Regions from separate parts of the Paenibacillus sp. GYB003 genome, predicted to be linked through region 3. Evidence: riboswitches for the same ligand, from Rfam matches in the RefSeq annotation. Region 3 holds a riboswitch; each other region holds the start of a gene.
What was found. Region 3 has a riboswitch for cyclic di-GMP ahead of PV407_RS28145 (hypothetical protein). Riboswitches for the same ligand answer to the same signal wherever they lie in the genome.

Region 1 (6,887 bases), on a different contig from region 3:
TTCCTTCAGGTGCCGACAGGCCCCCTCCATAAGTCCCGCCCACCACATCGGCGTGAGCAGCTCCCGATCCTCGGGGTCAAGCGACCAGATAGGGGAACAGCCACCACGTCCGCCCCTCCAGCTCGATCGTCCCTTCAATGACGGCTGCTACAGGCCATCCCAGCGCTGCAATGCTTTGGAGCAGACGCACCTCATCCTCGATATCGTCAACCGGAGCCGTCTCGGACCAGAGGCGCAATACAAGGAGTTCGTCCTTGCGACTCACGAGCCAATGCCGGTTGAGTCTCCCTCCGAGCGGGGCAACCGGTCGGATCCCGAACTTGTCCAAAACCTCGTCGCCCGGCACCATCGAGTCTGAACGATTTGTCATCGCCGACACCCCCCGTCTCCGAACTATTGCGAGAGCATGACATCGGCCTCAGCCATAGCTTTATGAAATAATTCGTCTGCCGAATCCATTCGTTCGGCTATATCTTGCACAGTCTTTACGCCATACAGATGCTCCAAGGCCGTCACCACTTCAGCGGGAAAATCCCGCGACGCATGAACCAGAAAACAATCGGCTTGGAGTGGAGTATGGATGATGCGAAGCACATCCACAAGCGGGTTCAATACATACTTCTGATAGTAAATGAGCGACTCCAAAAATAGCCCGCGTTTCGTATACTTGACCGCTCGACTCCTTTGACTGTAGAGGCCCTGAGCTTGCAGCAATCGGGCATGCAGTTGCGAACGGAGGGACGCGCGATCCATCGTTCGATACTTCACAATAGCCGCCTTATCCAACAATACAACCGGCACGACGGTTTTGTCCTCGGCAATGAACGGAACCGGCACGCTCTCGCTTTGAACTGTCGCGTCAATGAATGGACAGTCGGGCGTATCCTCCAGGCGATATACCTTATATCGGTTATTGCTAGGTCGGCCGGGTTGTTCATAGGCGATGTCGACTCGTCCCAAAACGCTCATACATTCGTCCAATCGCGCGATCGCCTCGTCTACGCATCCTTCCTTGGCGCAGCAAACGAGATCGATGTCGGAATACTCGTCCAAACTGTTTGTGCCGTCCGCTCCCTCCAGCCAAATGGCCAATATGTACTCTTCGCCGCCAAGACCAGACACAATTTCTTTCAGAATCGTTTCGCGGGTAATCGGCATAGCTGAACCTCCAAGTCTTTTACCGCGTTATTCCCAATGCTTCTTCCGCATTCGGGCCGAGAGTCAAATAGGAAAGCTATTCGGCGGATTCTCCGTATTTTACGGGCTTCGTAAACCGATTATTAATCACCTACTCCATCGTACTCGAGGATGCGGTGAAGGTACCGGTAGAGAACGATTATTACTGAAATATCCGGCCCGTTCGTCATGTTTTTTTACGGAACAATTGCTCGATGTCGGCTTCAATGGACGCCCAGCGATCCGGACAGTGAAACTCTACCATTTCGGGATCGTTTTGCTTTTGCCTGGCTCCGAAATTCTCATGCAAAAGATCGTGAAGCCATTGGCTTAGATTTAGGCGAAAAGCGGCGTACTCCGTACCTTTGTACGAAAACAAGTCGCATACCGTGGGCGCGATGATTGCGCTCTCCCAATCGATCCATACAAGCTTGCCGTTCCGGTCGATTACATTGCCGCCCCAGGCTGCTTCCGAAACGTAACGGACGCCACGGCGCTTATTTCGCGAAAATCGGCCGTTTTCCAATCGTAACGGACACCACTGCGCTTATTTGCTCCGAACCGCCGTCCAAAAAGGGGTTTTTCGCCAAATAGGTGCGCCTGTGTCCGTTAGAAACAAAATAAGCCGAAATGAGGCTCGATAGCGGCCGCCATGTCCGTTAGACACTTGGAACTTAGGTCCGGTCCCGCCGCCGCCCCATGCTCGCCCCTGCTCCAACTCCCGACGACGCAGCGCAGGTCATACGAGCCGATATGCCGTTTCCCGCCACCCGCCCCGGCTTTGGCGCTTAGCGATACGGACGCCATTGCTGCGCAAACCGAACCTTTTGGTTGTGGCGAAACGGCAGCGAAGCGGGGGACGAGATGCCACCCTACGCAAAAAAACAACCATCGACGACTGGAATAGTCGGCAATGGTTGTTTCGTGTTCGTAAAACCCTTCGTCCAGCTTGCCAGGATGCATAGTCGGAGGCATCGGTTGTGATGGCAGCCGATGCGGCTCCGATTTACGGCTTGTCTCTCAGCATGCGGACCAGCACCACGGTGGCTTCCGCCCTAGTGGCCGTACCGGACGGCTCGAAACGGTTGTTGGAGCGGCCTTCGATAATCCCTTCCTTCTCCGCTTTCGCAACGTAACCTTTCGCCCAATCCGGAATGTCCGCATCGTCCGCGAACGTGGTCGCCCCGTACGAAGCCGACATGTTCCAGCCCCGGATCAGCATGGTGATCATTTCCGCCCGGCTGATCTTCTCGTTCGGACGCAACGTATTGTCGTCATAGCCTTCGATAATGCCCGCTTGGACGGCCGCCGTCAATTCGGCGGCTGCCCAGCCCGGGATGTCCTGCCGATCTTCAAAAGCTTCCAGGTTCGAGACGTTCCCCGCAGCCTGCAGCTTCATTGCCCGTGCGACCATCAAGGCGAACTGCAGCCTCGTCACCTCGTCGTCCGGCAAAAACTTGTCGCTCGAAGGCCCCTGAACCACGCACAGCTGCGAAGCCGATTCGATATCCGCTTTCGCCCAATGGTTCTGGATATCCGACCAGGTAAGCTTCGTACATGCAGCCCCGCCCGAATGTTCCGACGGCTTGTCCGTATCCGGCTTATCTACCGGAGGATTTGTCGGGTTGACGGGAGCCGTTGGCGTCCATGCGCCTCCGCCGCTGCTGCCCCCGCTGCCGTCGCTGTCGCTGGAATCCGAGCCTCCATCGTCGGTCGGCGCCGGAGCCGCGGCCTTGCGGGTAATCACGATCGTGTATGTCTTCTTCGTGCCGTCTTGTGCCGTGACGGTCACCGTGACCTCATTGTTCCCTACATTCAGCGAAATGGCTTGCGACGGCATGCCGCTCGCAACCGGCGTCCCATTGACGGTCACCGTCGCGTTCGGGTCCGCTGTGGTCGGCGTAACCGTCAAGCTGTACACGCTGTTCGCTACCGTAGCCGAATAGCTCGTTGTTCCGCCATTGAATGCCGGCGCCAAAGTGCCATCCGACAACGTCAGATTGTTCAAGTCGGCGTTGCTGCTCGCCGCCGCACGAGTCACCGTCACCGTGTACGTTTTCGTCGTCGTACCGTCTTGTGCCGTTACCGTTACATCGACCACATTATTGTCCCCAACGTTCAGCAGAATCGGCTCGGACGCCGTGCCGCTCGTTACCGGTTTCCCGTTCACCTTCACCGTCGCATTCGGATCATAAACGGACGGTGTAACCGTCAGGCTGTTCACGCCGTTCAACACCGCAACCGTATAATTCGTCGTTCCGCCGTTGAACGTCGGCGTCAGCAAACCTTCCGATAGCACAAGGTTGCTCAGGTTTGCGCTGGAAACCGTCACCGTACTCGCATCCGTATAGTTCCCGTCCTCTGTCGTCGCGGTTATGGTCGCCGTGCCCGGGCCGATCGGCGTGACGACCCCGACGGCGTCGACCGTCGCTACGGCGGTGTTGGACGACGACCACGTCACGGTTTTATTCGTTGCCGTATCGGGAAGCACGGTTGCGCTGAGCTGTCCCGCGCTTCCGCCTTGTATCAGCGATAGGGTGGACGGCGTAACGTCCACACCCGTAGCGGGTACATTCGGAGCCTTAACGGTTACCGTGCTCGTATCCGTATAGTTCCCGTCTTCCGTCGTCGCGGTGATGGTCGCCGTGCCCGGGCCGATCGGCGTGACGACCCCGCCGACATCGACCGTCGCAACGGCGGAATTGGACGACGTCCACGTTACGGTTTTATTCGTTGCCGTATCGGGAAGCACAGTCGCGCTGAGCTGTCCCGTACTTCCGCCTTGTACCAGCGATAACGTAGTCGGCGTTACGTCTACGCCGGTTGGAGGAATGGTGTAGGTAACCGTCAGCTTGGGACGATCAGCCGGATATAATGTGAGCTCTTCATGACTAAACCCTCTAGACCAGTTCGTTATACCGACAGGCAGTTCCGCCACCTGCAGCATGATTCCATAATTCGGCGCGCTTCTGTCGACCCATTGCCGAGCGAGGGGGGTTATGTCGAATGTCGCCACGGATCTGGGTGCAATCGCGTTGATTGTCTGCACCTTGACGGGGGTCGGATCATAAATCGCGGTCGTTACCGAATTATTCCACGTAATTATACCTTGATCCCAGGCCGTATTGACCTTATGGACCGATACGGGTACGGCCGCGTCCGGCGTTGCACCAAAGGGAGTTCTGGTTAGTTCAAAACTGGCGCTCGCAATCGTTGCATGCTGCGGTATGGACGAAAGATCGAACTGACAAAAAATCCGAATATCCGTCGTCCCGGATGCATTTTTGCCAATGGAGAGACCCTTAGTCTCATTGGTATCATTGGGGAAACCTTTGCTGACATAACTGCATTGCGTGCCCGCGTATCCGTCAAGACCTTCCTGAAACACCTTCGTCACCGGCGCGGAAGCCGCGGAGGCGGGAGTCGGAAAAAGAATCGTTCCGGTCCATGCCGAAACAACCAAAGCCACGCTGAGCACAGCCGAAACGAATGGCCGAAACGGCCGCAGTCTAGAACCTGTGAGCATTTACAAACCTCCTGTTAAATGCATGATGGCATCGAGTATGGTGTGAATGGCGAGACTCGTCAACGATTGGTCCGATTCCCCCATCTATTCCGATTTCCTTCCCCTCTTGTTCGATTTCAAAATGCCGGCTGTGCCGTACGGCCATTTCGCCGGCGGTCTCTAGTGTCGAATCCTCATTCGAATCACCTCCTTTCCGTACCGGGTAAATCCGATTCCGGCTCACGGCATTCCCTCCCCGAACAATGTCCGCCGAACAAAAAAACTCCGCCCGACAGCATTCGCATGCAAACAGACGGAGGTTCATCCGCCGTTTCGGGCAACTGGCTGGCATCGCGGACATGCATGTCCGCCTTAGCCCCTGTAGCTTTGCGTCCCCGCTTTTCAGCGGGTTTGCCTTTTTTCTCAACGGTTCGGCATAAATCTACCAAAATATACACTGTTTTTAAATAAGTCGGCCGACTTACCCAAAATAGGGTATTTTTGTCGAAATATTGCTTGACAATAAAATGGATTTGACAAACTTCGAGGTCGGTGAGGCCGGTCTCATCCGATCGACCTCAAAGCCTGCACGGCCGTCACCGCGAACAAGGAAGCGCTGACGGCCAGCGCTTCTTCGTTCAACGTAAATCGCGGATGATGCCACTGCTCGGTCCCCCCCGTTCCCATCCAAATGAAGCAGCCGGGCACCCGCTCCTGGTACAGGGAGAAATCTTCGCCTCCCATCGTAGGCACCGCTTCTACGATACGGAGTCCTTGCGTTTCGGCCGCCGCTTGGATGATACCGGTCATTCGCGCATCGTTGTTCACCGCGGGAATCATTGCCGTCCACTTCAAGTACGCCTCGGCCCCGTATCCTTCGGCCACACCCTCGACGATCCGTCGCATCTGATCGGGAATTCGCGCCCTAGCCTCCGGCTGAAACGTTCTTACCGTGCCTTCCAGAACCCCGGTGTCCGGTATGATATTCCAAGCCGCACCGGCCTGCAGCTTGCACACGCTGACAACGGCGGAATGGTGCGGACTGGCATTGCGGCTGACCAACGTCTGGAGGGCGGTGACGATCGCACTGCTGATCACCACCGGGTCGACGGCCGCCTCCGGCACACCCGCATGACCGCCCTTGCCTTGGACACTGATATCGAAACGATCGACCGACGCCGTCATGGGCCCAGTCCGTATCCCTACAGTACCCACGGGAAGTTCCGGGTTATTGTGCATCCCGAATACCGCGCTGACTCCTTCCAAGGCGCCCGCTTCGATGACCGCGCGGGCGCCGACAGCCAGCTCTTCCGCCGGCTGGAACAACAGGCGGACGGTACCGTGCAGTTCGTCCGCTCGCGCCTGCAGCAGCTCCGCCGCCCCGATGATTGCGGCCGTATGAAAATCGTGGCCGCAGGCGTGCATCTTTCCGGGAACCTTTGAGGCAAACGGCAAGCCCGTCTGTTCCGCGACGGGGAGCGCGTCAATATCGGCGCGAAGCAGGATCGTCGGTCCCGGCCTCGCCCCCTTCACCTCCGCCAATACACCGGTAGGCAGCCTCAGGTCGAGAAGCCGAACGCACGCTTCCTCCAGCCAGGTTCGAATCCGTGCCGTCGTCTCGTATTCTTCGTTCGACAGTTCGGGATATTGGTGCAGCTCCCTCCGCATGGCAACCAGCTTCGGTTGCAAGGATACGGACTGCTCACGGAAATAATTCGCGCTCAAGGTCATGTCACGCAGCTCCTTTCTCCAGTGGCTGTAAACATCAGTTCACATGAACGACAAGCTCCTCGAAGCTTCGTCTCCCCGGAGTCGGCTTCCATTCAACACGCCCCTCAACCAGCTCCAGACGTTCGTACTTGTCCAAAAGCGTTTGCAAAGCAATCGCGCCCTCTCTCCGCGCCAGAGGTGCGCCGAGGCAGAAGTGGACCCCTTGTCCGAACGACAAATGGGGATTTTTGCCGCGGGTAATATCGAACGTATCCGGATCCGGATCGGAAAATACGTCAGGATCCCGATTGGCGGACGCAATCCAGGCTGCCACCGAATCTCCCCGTTTCAAAAGATGCCCCTTGTACTCGATGTCTTCCCCGACGATCCGATGTCGCAGCTGGACGGAGGGCTCGAAACGCAGAATCTCTTCAATGGCGGACTCCAACCATTCGGGTTGAGCTCGAAGCAGCGCTTGCTGCTCCGGGTATCGGGC
Region 2 (6,887 bases), on a different contig from region 3:
TTGTTCGTCGGCGCCGCCGCCCATTACGGCAACCCGATCGCGACGAAGGCGGCGTACAAAACGCATCCGGAGGAAAAAGTCGGCGTGCTGTGTCTGAAGGACGGCCGCCCCGCCGTCTTGGAATATTCCGAAGTGCCCGAACGGCTGTTATACGAGAAAGACGCCGCCGGACGACTTGTTTACGGCTTGGGCAATCTTTCGATCCACCTGTTCCGGCTCGATTTCATCGAGCGCCATGCGGAACGGGACATCGCGTACCATGCGGCGCACAAAAAAATAAAGACGGTCGACGGCAGAGGCGAGCCTTTCACGCCCGATGCGCCGAACGGCTGCAAGCTCGAGACGTTCATTTTTGACTATTTCCCGCTTGCCGAGCGGATGACCGTATTGAGCTTTCGTCGGGAGGAAGAGTTCGCGCCGGTCAAAAACAAAGAAGGCGAAGACAGCCCGCGGACGGCCTGCCGCCTCGTGCTCGACTTGCACCGGAAATGGCTGGCCGAGGCGGGGGCGGGGCCGCAGCCGCCGGACGGACGCGACATCGAAATATCGCCGCTCGTTTCGTATGCCGGCGAAGGGCTGACGCCCGATGTCGTAAAGTCGCTGCTGGAGCGGGTCCCGTCATGCGACGGAGAGGGGGAGTCCGGATGAAGCTGCTGATCGTCCAGCCGAAGCTGGAACCGCGCACGGATCGGCTCGAGCTGGAGCTCAATCGCCGCCCGGACGCCGATATGGCGATTTTTCCGGAAGGCTATTTGAATCAAAACGTGGAGGAAGCCCGCCGTCTTGCCCGCAGCAGCGATACGATCTTGGCGACCGGGCACCGCCGGACGGACGAGAAGCCGAAGGACCGGGCGATCGTCATCGACCGGTCGGGCGACATCGTACTGGAGCGCGCCAAATACGGCGCGCCCGAAATCGCGATCGCGGGAGGGCGGAGGATCGGGTTCGTCCTGTGCGACGAGCTCGTGCTGCGAGGACTCGGCGGGGCGGAGGAGGCCGGCGTCGACTTGATCGTGCATCCGATCGGGGTAGGCATGTTCAGCGACGAACAGTTCGACGAGTGGATTCGGGCGGCCCGGCGGCTGGCCGCCGCGTGCCGGGCGACGATCGTCGGGACGAGCCATGCCGACGGGGCTTATCGGGACAGCCCCGTATCGATTCCGATCGCCTATTGCATCGATTCGTCCGGCGAACCGTTGTTTATCGCCAAAGACGACGTCCGCACCCGCATCGTCGATTTGGAGGCGAAAACCGTCGTCGTCGTCGAGCCGTCGCAATAGGCGGCCGCCTGGTATCGCGATCATCTCGGCTTTACGATCGGTCCGCACGATTACGGCTTCCTTCGCGGAGCTTCATCTGCAAGGCCAGCATGTCATGCACCTGCTCAAGGGTGAACGCGCGGCGCCGCTCGAGCGGCCAAGCTTTTATCTCGATACGGCCGACATCGAGGCGGCGTACGAATCGCTCCGCGTGAAGGGCGTCCGGCTTTTGAGCGGCGCCGGTTGTCCTTTCCATCTTCGGCCCTTCAGCTGGTGGAATCGTTCCGGCCGATCGCAGACGTTATGACCGATATGACCTGTTCGGCCGTCAGTGCCCTTGCCTCCGGAGCCGGCAGCCGAATATCCTTGATGGTCGGATCTTCCGGCAGCAGGTCGGGCACCTTCTGACTTAACTAGCTCATGAATAAAGAGAGGTGCACCTTGTGGTTGTTGACCGTTGCCGGCGCAAAATGCGCTTTTTGGTCCGGATCATCCGGAAACAGATAATTGAGCCAAGCCTCCACTTCCCGACGCGTTACTGCGGAGACACGCACGCGGCCGAACCGAGCTTCAAAAAAATCGATAAAACGCTGCAGCTGTAGATCGATCTTTTTTTCAACCTCCCCGGATCGAGCACCGCGGATCTCCTCTTCCATAAATCGTTCCTTCCACAACGGAAGGCTGTCTTCGGACGCGCCGGGAAGTCGAAATAACAAAGTATCAACACCCGGCTCAGCGGACGTACTTATCGATGATGTCCAATTGTTAAAAGTAACCGGCGCCACCGGCGCTACGGGCGACACCGGCTCTACTGGTGCTACCGGCGCTACCGGCGTTACCGGCGTTACCGGCGCTACTGGTGCTACGGGCGACACCGGCGCTAATAGCGAACCTGACTATGGCTTTCTAACCACCCGGTTCAATATGAATATGGACATGCCAACCCTATGGTCTTCTTTCATACGCCGTTCTATTTCTTCTGTAATCGTATGACTTTCTGCAACGCTCATTTTCTCATCGACCATTATCGTGACATCGAGCAATACGTAGTTACCGTGTGCTCTGGCTTTAATGTCTTTCAGATTTTGCACACCAGGTGTTGTTCGTATTGTTGTTTTAAATTGAAACAATTCATTTTTATGAAACCCGTCGGATAAAGAATGAATCGCATCGCGGAATATTTCATACGCAGTCTTACAGATTATGACTCCGACAGCCGTGGCCGCGAACGGATCGAGCCAGTTCAAACCGAATTGGGCACCAAGTATTCCTACAAATGCCTCTAAACTAACGAATGCATCAGAACGATTATCCTGTGCAGCTGCCATCACTGCACTACTATTCGTCCGTTTTGCCAGTTTTAGGTTATATCTATAAACCACAAACATTACAATCCCACAAACAAGCGCCGTCCACGCTGTTACCATGCCCGGTATACGAATCGTGTCTTCGAAAAAGGTCATTACGGCTTGAACCAAAACTTGAATTCCTGCAGCCGCCATAATAAGCGATGCAATTAAAGTAGCAGTCGTCTCTGCCCGAAAGCGGCCGTATTTATGATTTTGATCCGGCGGTCTCCTTGAGATTCGAAGGCCAATCAATACAGCTACGGAAGCAATAATGTCGGTCGTATTATTTAATCCATCTGCCTGTAGCGCTTCGGAAAAAAACAAGTATCCTATCGTTAATTTTAATACGGATAATCAAATATAAGCGATTATGCTTACCCAAGCGCCTCTTTCCCCTTGCTGCAAGTTGTTATACACAACCGACTTTTTCTCTCGACTAACTTTACGCTACTATAGAAAAGGTTCAAACTCTGTTTTTGGCGATAGCCGTTCCGTGACAAACCTGATCCGCCATAGGATGATCCTGAATACCTTAATACGAAAGGGCAGTTTGGCCATCATCCTCTATGATTATTCAAATATGAGTTCTTGCATCGATTTCACTGGCTTTCCACACAAACTATTTTCAAATAGGTCAATAATGAATAGGAAACGTTCAGCTTCACGAAACACATGATCGGCCAAAAGGGGATGAATGATGCTCTTTATACGGCATGCCTCAATTAAATCACGTGCTGTCCTTTTGAAGTCACGAAGAGATGTAACCGAAACTCTGTTTTGGTCGAGGAATTGATCAAGAAGTGGTACGGTCTGCGATTGGGGTCGCATGGATTCTAAATCTCTTGCTTGAAACAACAATTGATCGAAATCGTGGCTGAAATCGTTTGCTTGCTCGACAAGCTTCCGTTCGGAAGGATCAAGCAAATGACTGATGAATTTGGCATGATCGGCCATAATTCTCAGAAAAAAAACGTTTTCGTCAATAATGGCGTCGGGCAACGGCTCCAACCTACCCGAATTAAGCTCAGCCAACCGATTTCTGAAATAGTTCGCCTCCCTGCTTACATGATCGACCAGCAAAGGGAAATTATTTGCCCCTGGCAGCTGACACGTCAAAATCAATCCAAGCACTTTTCGTTTAAAAGCCCAAATGTGTGAAACGGCATTATAAATTTCTTCATTAAATTTTCGGATCGTTTGAGGGTCCGTTCCGATCGTAAATGCATTGGCCCTGTTCTCGATTGATTCGAAAACACCATAAAAGTAATTGGCTTCATAGATCAGTTGCGTGTCTTCACATCGAAATCCCAATTTTAAAAAAAGAGAATGCTCCTTCATGATTCGAGACCAAAATCGAACTTCATCCAATGAGCGCTCCACAAAAGCGTCTGTCATCCAAATTCCCTCCCGCGTTTTTTAATTCTTCTGAATTATATGTGCAGATGTCCGGATATTGAATTGTCCCAATCGATCAACGATGATCTTTTTCGTATCCACGTCGGTACACAATAAATCAAAAAAAGCGTAGCGCGGACAATTCGCAATACGCTTAAGCTTGAAGCAGACGATAATTGACGGCGAGGTAGCTCGTCGAATCGATCAGGAGGATCTGTACGCGGTCAAGACAGCCAATGCTACAATTCTGATTGAAAAGCAACGCTGGGTGTATCAACGGTATCGGTTCTACGCGCATCAGCTCTGGAGGGCATTCACTTTAATTCGGGATCCAGACGCAAAGAAGGCTGTCGATTACAGGTTCATGCAGGGATACTCTTACAAGGAGACGTTGTTGTTCTTCCGCTATGGCTTGATCCGCAGGAAGATACTTGAGGGAACCGAAAGTATGGCCAATACATTGAAGCTAATGGGATTCTTTGAGCAGGATCATGAGGAGTTTTAAAGAATAGGCGGGTAAGACAAGCTGTCCTCATCGGGCAGCTCTCTTGTTTTTATAACAAAACAAAGGTTTTAATAAAATAGGTTGACCGGCGCTCTTTTATCATCATATTTTTCCTAAAAACAACAAATAGAAAGAAATAACTACAAAAAATGAGTCTGAAGTACCTAATTTATAATTATTTTATATTATACTTTTAAGTTATGTTAAAATTTTCAACTATTTAACTGCTCGTACGACATGGCAAACCCATTGAAAAGTGGGGACGCAAAGCTATAGGGGCTAACGGATTTGCTGAGCAATGCAAATGCTACCGCCAGCCAGCTGCCGAATACGACGGAGGCCTCCGTCTGTTTTTGGACACAGGCCTACTTTTTTTTAAGATGCTTAAAATTTTGAGCAAATGATAGCCGGAGCTCTTAGCTTTGTCTATAGGTAAAAATTAAACATCATGGAGGGAAGAGGTTATAGAGGAAATTATAACAGTTGGTGCAGTTGAGGCGAATGAAGGATACATAATGCCTCCCTTTACAATGGCAAGCCGATAGAGTCACTTATGAAAAAAATCTCGAATGTGTAATACTATCGGCTAACTTTAATGCTGGCAGGTTTAGAAAAAAGACACCGAAAGTGAATTGAACTGGAGGTCGAAAAAATGAACTTGCGGTTAATGAAACGGGCCGCCATCACAGCAGCTACAGCTTTAATCGTCAGCAATTGGCTGCCACTAGCGCCGCTTGGGAACCAAACAGCACATGCAGATCCATCTCAGTTTCCTTGCGGGAATAGAGTTGCATTAATTAACGGTAGTTTTGAAGACCCTGACTTGTTGAATCCCCCTAGTAATTCTGTCCGTCATGATGGTGTTCAATGGAAGACGATTTATGATGACTTTGTACCTGGCTGGGAAACTACTGATAGTTCAGGAAGTATTGAATTTGCGTCACCAACTAAACTTGGCATACATCCTAATATTAATAACAAATATCATATAACTGATGTTCCAGATGGAGAACAGTTTGTGGAATTGAACGCTTATGAATTTGGTCAATTGTATCAGGATGTCCAAACAATACCGGGACAAACCATTAGTTGGCGACTATCACACAGAGCTGTATATCTAAACCAGGTGCATGGGTTCGATACCATGGCTGTCAGAATAGGCTCAAGTACAACTGATCCAAGTAAACTACCTGTTGTTGAAACAATAAAAACTCACACTTCCCAAGGATGGGTGGAGTATCGTGGGACTTATAAAGTTCCTGAGAGTCAAACCGTAACGCGATTTGGTTTCGAATCAGTTGGAAGTGTCGCTGGAGCTCCGAATACTGGTAATTTCTTGGATGACATATTCCTAGGCACAGAGCCGTGTGGTGTTGTAACAAAGTCCGTAGACCCCGCTGATAATGTACAGGAAGCAGATGTTTTAACCTATACGGTCAACTTTATAAATGATGGAGGGGACGAGACAAGCAACACATTATTTACGGACCTTATCCCCGACGGAACAGAATACATCCCCGGCTCCCTAGAAATCGTATCCGGACCTAACAGCGGGAAACTTACGGATGCAGCGGGAGATGACCAGGGTGAGTTTCTGGCAAGTGAAAATCGGGTAGTCGTTCGCTTAGGCAACGGAGCGAATGGAAGCCAAGCAGGCAGAATCCCGAACGTCGACGTCTTACCTGACGGGACAACGGTCCAATTTAAAGTAAAAATCCTCTCGAAATACAAAACGACTGCCGTCTCCAACCAAGCAACTGTGGAGTACGACAATTTGTTGTCAGGGGATCATGAAACCCGGAAATCCAACGGCGTTACGGTCGAAGTGAATCGTCCGCCGATCGCACCGAATTTCGAAGAAACAACATGGAAAGGCACAACCGCAACCGGAAGCGTGTACGGCGTGGACGCAAACGGCGATACGCTAACGTTCGCCCAAGGAACCGCTCCTAAAAATGGTACGGTAACCGTCAATCCGGATGGAACGTGGAGGTATACTCCTGATCCAAATTTTGTCGGTGAAGATACCTTCACGGTCATAGTCGAAGATGGCAAAGGTGGAACCTCCACCTCAACGGTGACGGTCAACGTAAAGGAGCCGCCGAATAACCCGCCGGTGACCAAAAATTACGACGTAACGACGCAGAAGGATACATCGGTAACGGGCAGTGTCTATGGAAGCGATCCGGATGGAGATACGCTTGCGTACGCCATCGAAAGTGATCCGAAGCACGGTACGGTAGTCGTCAATTCCGACGGAACGTGGGAGTACGTGCCGGATCCGGGCTATGTCGGTCCGGATATTTTCACGGTCATAGTAAGTGACAGAAATGGCGGATACACCACATCGACGATAACGGTGGACGTAAAGGATAAGCC
Region 3 (6,887 bases):
ACGGTGACGGTCAGCGACGGGAAGGGCGGAGTCACGACGTCGACAGTGACGGTTCAGGTGACGGACAAGCCGAACGAGCCGCCGACGGTACCGAATTATAATGTCACGACGCCGAACCACATGCCGGTAAGCGGCAGCGTGCGCGGAACCGACCCGAACGGGGATGAGTTGACGTATACGAAAGGAAGCGATCCGCAGCACGGAACGGTGACGGTATATCCGGACGGCACATGGACGTATGTACCGGCCCCAGGCTATGTCGGCCCGGACAGCTTTACGGTAACGGTGAGCGACGGCCGGGGCGGTACGGCGACATCGACGGTGACGGTCGGCGTCACGGAGAAGCCGAACAAACCGCCGACCGCGCGGGATGTGAGCGTAACGACACCGAAAGATACGTCGGTAACGGGAAGCGTGTACGGCACGGATCCGGACGGCGATCCGCTGACGTATACGAAAGGAAGCGACCCGCAGCACGGTACCGTGACGGTGAACCCGGACGGGACGTGGACGTATGTGCCGAACCCGGGCTATGTCGGCCCGGACAGCTTCACGGTAACGGTGAGCGACGGCCGGGGCGGTTCGATCACGACGAAAGTCACGATCAACGTGACGGATCCGGGAACGGACCCGGGAACCGACCCTGGAACCGATCCTGGAACGAACCCAGGAACGGATCCGGGCACGGACCCTGGAACCGATCCAGGAACGGACCCTGACCCCGTAACGCCGAACGAACCGTCGACAGGCGGAGGAAGCGGAACGCCTTCGACGGGCGGAGGAAGCGGAACGCCATCGACGGGCGGAGGAAGCGGAACGCCTTCGACGGGCGGAGGAAGCGGAACGCCTTCAACAGGCGGAGGAAGCGGAACGCCGTCGACGGGCGGAGGAAACGGAACGCCGTCGACGGGCGGAGGAAACGGAACGCCGTCGACAGGCGAAGGCAACGGAACGCCTTCGACGGATGCCGGAACCGGCACGACGCCGACAAATACGGAGACGGAAACGCCTTCCGTACAGCACGGCGACGAAACGTCGACCAAGACACCGGATCCGGAGAAGCCGCTGAACCGATTGCCGAACACGGCCGCCAGTTTTTACAACCTGGGCGCTGTGGGGCTGGCCGCTTTGCTCGCGGGCTTGGTTTTGACGAGAAGAAAAAATAAAGCATGATCGTACACGGAAAGCAAGCACGTCCTCTCGAAGGAACGTGTTTGCTTTTCTTCTTGATCCGGTATGCGGGTGTCGTTTCGTCCATTCCAGGGCCTACCTGTTAAAATCATTTTTAAACAGAACGTCATATTGCCTTTTTCCAAGTAGCGACTGGAATTGGTGAAGTGTCTGCCCCTCCAGATTGTCGCCTTCCGGGCGACATGCAAATATATTTCCGCTGCCGGCTTTAGCGCTTACCGAAGGAAATCCGATGCCGGCCGGACGACAGCTTTGTTTATTATCCCAGAAATTTGAAACGGAAGGCCTATCGACTATAAATGGGAAACGAAGTATATTCAAATGAATTGTCAAAATAGTAAACTATCGACAATTGAATACATCGTACGACAATGGCAAACCCACTGAAAAGTGGCGACGCAAAGCTGCAGGGGCTAATGCGGACTTTTTTCCACCGCGATGCCAGCCAGTTGCCGAATACGACGGAGCCTCCGTCCGCCTTTCTATCTATGCATTACACGCCAAGCGGACAGAGGCTTTTTGCGTTTTTTTATAAGACTTTAAAAGGGGGGATGCGACCAGGCCGCTCGCGTTAAAAATGCGACCCAAGTCATGGAACCCGAAGGAATTGTTGTATATTTTTTGTATAGTTTGGACTGGTATACTCGTCTGGGGATTTATTAATCGAATTGTGGCGGTTGCTGTCGCAAACGTTGCAGGACGATAGATCGCATTTGCAGGGGGGATGCCCGTGAACAATTGAATTAGACAGTTTGGAGGTGCATGGACAGGATAGATCGTTGCAGGAAGGGTCGCACCTTGATCCGGTATGAATCAGGAGGAAGGAAAAGAACAGAAATTTCCCGACCGCATCCGAATAGTGCTGGAGTCGGATCGGATCACCGTCTGTTATTTTGAAACTGGAGGATGTAAGAATGGCAATGGCATTGCGGAATTTGCGCAAACGCTGGAAAAAGCAGTTCATAATGCTGCTTCTGATCGCCATGGTGGCGGCAAGCTTCTCCAATCTCGTTGCGCCGCTCGAGGCAGAGGCGGCAAGTCCGGCGAATCTGGTCGCGAGCTATGATTTTAGCGGGAATTTCTCGGATAGTCTCGGCAACTCCCAATTGTCGGTAGTATCCGGCACCTATGGGGGCAAAACTTATGGCAATACGACGTCCGCATTTGGGACCGATTTATCCGTTACCGATTCCACCTACTGGCGGTGGACCTCCAACGAACAGAACGGCGGGGGGTTCACGATCGATCTGGACGATCCCAATATCAGCGACCATTACAGCATCGGGTTGAGGTTCTCTTTTGATTCAATACCGGGTGGGTATGCAAAAATAATCGACTACAAAAACAAAGCCTCGGATCACGGATTTTATTTTAATAACGGCAAACTTAATTTTTATCCCACGTCTATTGGAAATCTGACGACAGCGGCCAACCAAGTAGTGGACATTATCGCTACTAGAGATAGAACGACTAAAAAGTTTGTCGCCTATATGCTAGTAAACGGCGTTTTTGCCAAGCAAATTGAAACTGCGGACAGCAATTCCGTTCCGGAAATCGTGAATGGGAAAGTACGTTTCGGTTTCTTCCATGACGACTATGCTACTACCGGTGAGAAGACGACCGGCGGCAAAGTGTACTCAATCAAATTTTGGGACGGCCCGATTACCCAAGAGCAGGCTCAGGGAGCCATGAATACGCCCGCGCCGATCTTAAGCGCGACTGCGACGGCAGGTGCTGCTCCTGGAACGACGAAGGTAACTGCCGGCCCTCCGGGAGCAGGCCACACATTAGTCGCCCGCGTATCGAACGCTGCGATTGCCGTTCCGAATATCGGAGAAGCGGCGCCTACGGGAACGGGTGTCATTAACCCGTATACGTCCGGTGCGGACATTGGCGGTGTGGACGCGACGACGAACAAGTACGTCGGCATTTACGAGATTGATGCACTGGGCAAAGTCGTAGCTTTCAAGATGATTACGCTGACGGCAGGCGAGATCTCGCCGACAGGAGCGACAAGCGTACCCGGCGGAGTGGCAGGCGGTCTGGTCTCGTGGGTAAATGTAGAGAAGAGCGCCGATAACAAGACAGCAGTCGGTAGCCTGAAAGATTTGGCCGATCCTACCAGAACTTGGTCCGGTGCAACTATGCAGTATGATGCAGCGGCGATCAATTCTAACGCCGGGATCCAAGCTCCGGGCAACGTTTATTATAAGGCTGCTTCGTTTGGGACTACTGATCAGCAACGGGAAGTGTTCTCGGTGCAGACCAGCAAAATAAGCGATACAGCCAACAGATTCCCATGGGATTTTGGTGGCAACATTAATTTACATAATTCTGCTTACGGCGACAAGGACGGCAAGGGGAACATCGCAACGCGTTTCGGATCGGAAGTTATTCGATCTGCCGGAGTCGGCGACATCGACCTGAAAAAACCTCGCTTGCTGGATATGTTCGCATCCAACCAGGAATGGGCACTTTCGGTCGATGGAAATCAGTTGCTCCAAGCAACGTCCAACAGCGTCAACTTCGATCCGCCTTCGGCTTCTAAATATTACATCGGAGCCGGTCATTTCAGCGTCTTTCAAGGCGATATCTCCGAAATTGTCGTTTACAATCGCAAGCTCGACGACACGGAGAAACAGAAAGTAAACAGCTATTTGGCGCTCAAGTATGGCTTGACGCTGAATAACGGCGGTACGGACTACTTAGCCAGCGACTTCAACGGTACGACCGGAACCAAAATGTGGACGGCCGCGGATAACGCCGGCTACGGCAAGCGCATTACCGGGATCGGCAAAGATACCGCTAGCGGCTTGGAGCAAAAGCAATCCAAGTCCCAGGAAAACGGGGCGCTCGTGACCATTGCCGCAGGAGGCGATATCCAAGCGTCCAACGAAGCGTTTCCGGCAAATACCATTGCGAACGACCGCTCGTTCCTGACGTTCAGCGATAACGGCGGCGATGCGGCTTACAACGTACCGGTCGCCAATTCGAACCTGAAACGGATGGCGCGTACATTCAAGGTGGACAAAACGAACTGGAACGACGGCGCTATTACGCTGCAGCTCGACGGCGCGCAAGCCGACCAGCCGATCTACATCGTCGTCGACGACAATCCGGGCTTTACCGGAACGTTGAAAACGGGGCAGCTCGTTGACGGAAAAGTAACGTTCAACAGCTCCGAGCTGGCTGACGGCGCCTACTTCACGTTCGCACAGGCTACCGTCGCATCGAAAGCCCCCGGCGGCGTAAACGGAGCCACTTTGTGGCTGAAGGCCGATAAAGACGCCGCGGCGAATGGGCAAGGACAGCTGACAGGCTGGACCGATCAGACGGGCACGAACGCATTCCAGGTTAAAGGCGCGCCGGCTTACAAGGCGGAAGCCGCCAACTTCAATCCGGCCGTAGCGTTCGATAATACGGCGACGCCGAGTCAAAATCCGAACCAGTACTTGATCGGCGACAAGCCGATTACGTACCAGGACGGCTATGCCGTGTTCAAGCAAAAGGACGGGACGATCGTCGGTTCGGCAGCCCCTCGCGCGGGCGGGTACGGAGTCGCGATCTTCTCGAAGTGGGGCAAATTGTACGTGGGCAACGGAGCGACCGGCACTTATCGCGGATTTTCGTTTAACGACGCGTCCCGGTACTATTTGGCCGGCTTTGACGCAGCCGCTCCGATCCAGTCTCAAGGCCGTTTGAACGGAACGCCTCAAACGGTCGCGGGCGACAACTCGTTTAACCAAATCGACTTTACCCCGGTTATCGGAGGCACGTTCGGCGGAGGGAACCCGAACAACTGGTCTCACTATAAGGGAGAGCTTGCCGAAGTCGTTCTGTTCCCGGCAAGCCGCACCGCAGCGGAGAAACAGCGGATCGAAAGCTACCTGGCTTTGAAATACGGCTTGACGCTGAACGGCGGCAAAACGGATTACTTGGCCAGCAACGGCAGCGACAAGATGTGGACGGCGGACGCCAATAACGGCTACGGCAACCGGATTACCGGCATCGGTCGGGACGACGGCAGCGACTTGCTGCAAAAGCAGTCCAAATCGCAGGAATCCGGCGCGCTGGTAACGATCGCTTTGGGCGACGCCGTGCAGTCGTCCAATGCAGCCAATGCCAACACGATCGACGCCGATTCGTCGTTCTTCGTCTTCAGCGACAACGGCGCAGCCGCCAAGTACGAAACGAACGTGCCGGAAGCTCCGGGACATACTTTGAAGCAGCTGAACCGTACGTTCAAGGTGCAAAAGACGAATTGGCAAGACCGGAACATCACCTTGAAGCTGGATATCACGTCTGAAAATCCGGCTGTGCTGTACTATCTCATTATCGACGGAGTGAATTCGGGCATTAAGCTGGATGCGGCGGGTCAAGCTACTTTCAACAGCGACAAGCTGACGGACGGTTCCGTATTCACCTTCGCGAAAGTGTACAAAAACGACCTTCAAACGAAACTGACCGGACTGAAAGGCTTGACGGAGTCCAACTACACGCCGGAAAGCTGGGCGGCGCTGCAAAATGCGATCGCCGATGCCGAAGCCGTGTTGAACAACCCGAACTCCACGCAGGAGCAAGTTGATAGAGCCTTGGCCGCTTTGGAAGCCGCTCGGGCCAACCTGAGCAGCGTGGCCGACAAGCTGAAAGCGAAAGAGGACGAAATCCGCAACGAGATTGCGCTCGGCACATTGAAACCGGGCGATTACACGACAAACAGCTGGGCGGCGCTGACCAAGGCGCTGGACGATGCGAAAGCTTTGCTCGAACGCACGCCGCAAGCTTCGCCGGTCGAGATCGGACAAGCGTTGTCCGCACTGGAATTCGCGCGGGGCACATTGGTCGATTTGAGCAAGCTGCGTGCCAAGGAAGCGGAAATCGTCGCCGAGCAGCTGAAGCCGGAGAGCTACACGCCGGATAGCTGGCAGGCGCTGCAGCAAGCGTTGACCGAAGCGCAAGCCGTACTGGCCGATCCGGACGCGACGCAAGCCGAGGTCGATGCGGCGAAGTCCGAGCTGGAGAAGGCAAGAGCCGCTTTGGTTCCGACAGCCGATAAAACCGCGCTGCAGGCGAAAAAAGACGCCGTGGGCGGCGAAGGCTTGACGGAAACGGACTACACGCCGGAAAGTTGGGCGGCGCTGAAAAACGCGCTGGTCCGGGCCGAGACGGTGCTGAGCGATCCGAACGCTACTCAGGAGGAAGTCGATACGGCACTGGCCGTCCTTACTGCCGCACGCAACAATCTGGTGAGAGCCGGGGCGGGTCTTTCGGTGCTGGATGCGGTTTACTTGGACGGGAACCGGAATCCGGTCGCGCTCGTGCTGTCTCCGCCATTTGACGGAAAGCAGTATTTGAATTACGAGTCCGTCGTACCGAATAACGTCGATGCGATCGGCATAGCGCCGAAGACGCTCGATCCGAACGGCAAGATCCAGGTCACGCTGAACGGTCAACCGGTGAACGAGGCGGACTGGAACCAGTTGCCGCTCAAGGAAGGTCTTAACGTCATTAAAGTGGAAACGACGGGTCCGGACGGCAGCTCGAACGTGTACACGATCGAAGTGATGCGCGTTACCGGCAAGCTCGTATCGCTCACGCCATCCAGCGATACGATGAGTCCGGCCTTCGATCCGGCCAAGGACGCATACTACATGAACGTGGCGAACAGCGTATACGCGCTTCAATTTACGCCGGTC

Region 1: another riboswitch for cyclic di-GMP. It lies ahead of PV407_RS26925 (cadherin-like beta sandwich domain-containing protein); the one in region 3 lies ahead of PV407_RS28145 (hypothetical protein).
Region 2: another riboswitch for cyclic di-GMP. It lies ahead of PV407_RS22945 (Ig-like domain-containing protein); the one in region 3 lies ahead of PV407_RS28145 (hypothetical protein).

Annotation. Positions count from the first base shown of each region.
Region 1 covers NZ_JARBDC010000085.1:18,418-25,304, reverse strand. Annotated here, with positions in the region: gene PV407_RS26940 (phosphotransferase) at 77-370, opposite strand; gene PV407_RS26935 (hypothetical protein) at 394-1,158, opposite strand; gene PV407_RS26930 (hypothetical protein) at 1,364-1,702, opposite strand; gene PV407_RS26925 (cadherin-like beta sandwich domain-containing protein) at 2,183-4,702, opposite strand; cyclic di-GMP riboswitch class I at 5,015-5,107, opposite strand; gene PV407_RS26920 (amidohydrolase) at 5,246-6,412, opposite strand; gene PV407_RS26915 (cytochrome P450) at 6,447-6,887, opposite strand, start outside.
Region 2 covers NZ_JARBDC010000069.1:304,233-311,119, reverse strand. Annotated here, with positions in the region: gene PV407_RS22980 (UDPGP type 1 family protein) at 1-648, shown strand, start outside; gene PV407_RS22975 (hypothetical protein) at 645-1,280, shown strand; gene PV407_RS22970 (hypothetical protein) at 1,312-1,515, opposite strand; gene PV407_RS22965 (hypothetical protein) at 1,673-1,915, opposite strand; partial or broken gene PV407_RS22960 (cation diffusion facilitator family transporter) at 2,166-3,025, opposite strand; gene PV407_RS22955 (DUF2935 domain-containing protein) at 3,179-4,003, opposite strand; gene PV407_RS22950 (hypothetical protein) at 4,164-4,508, shown strand; cyclic di-GMP riboswitch class I at 4,738-4,837, shown strand; gene PV407_RS22945 (Ig-like domain-containing protein) at 5,161-6,887, shown strand, end outside.
Region 3 covers NZ_JARBDC010000088.1:123,018-129,904, reverse strand. Annotated here, with positions in the region: gene PV407_RS28150 (Ig-like domain-containing protein) at 1-1,173, shown strand, start outside; cyclic di-GMP riboswitch class I at 1,555-1,648, shown strand; gene PV407_RS28145 (hypothetical protein) at 2,000-2,257, shown strand; partial or broken gene PV407_RS29700 (hypothetical protein) at 2,157-3,167, shown strand; gene PV407_RS28140 (S-layer homology domain-containing protein) at 3,687-6,887, shown strand, end outside.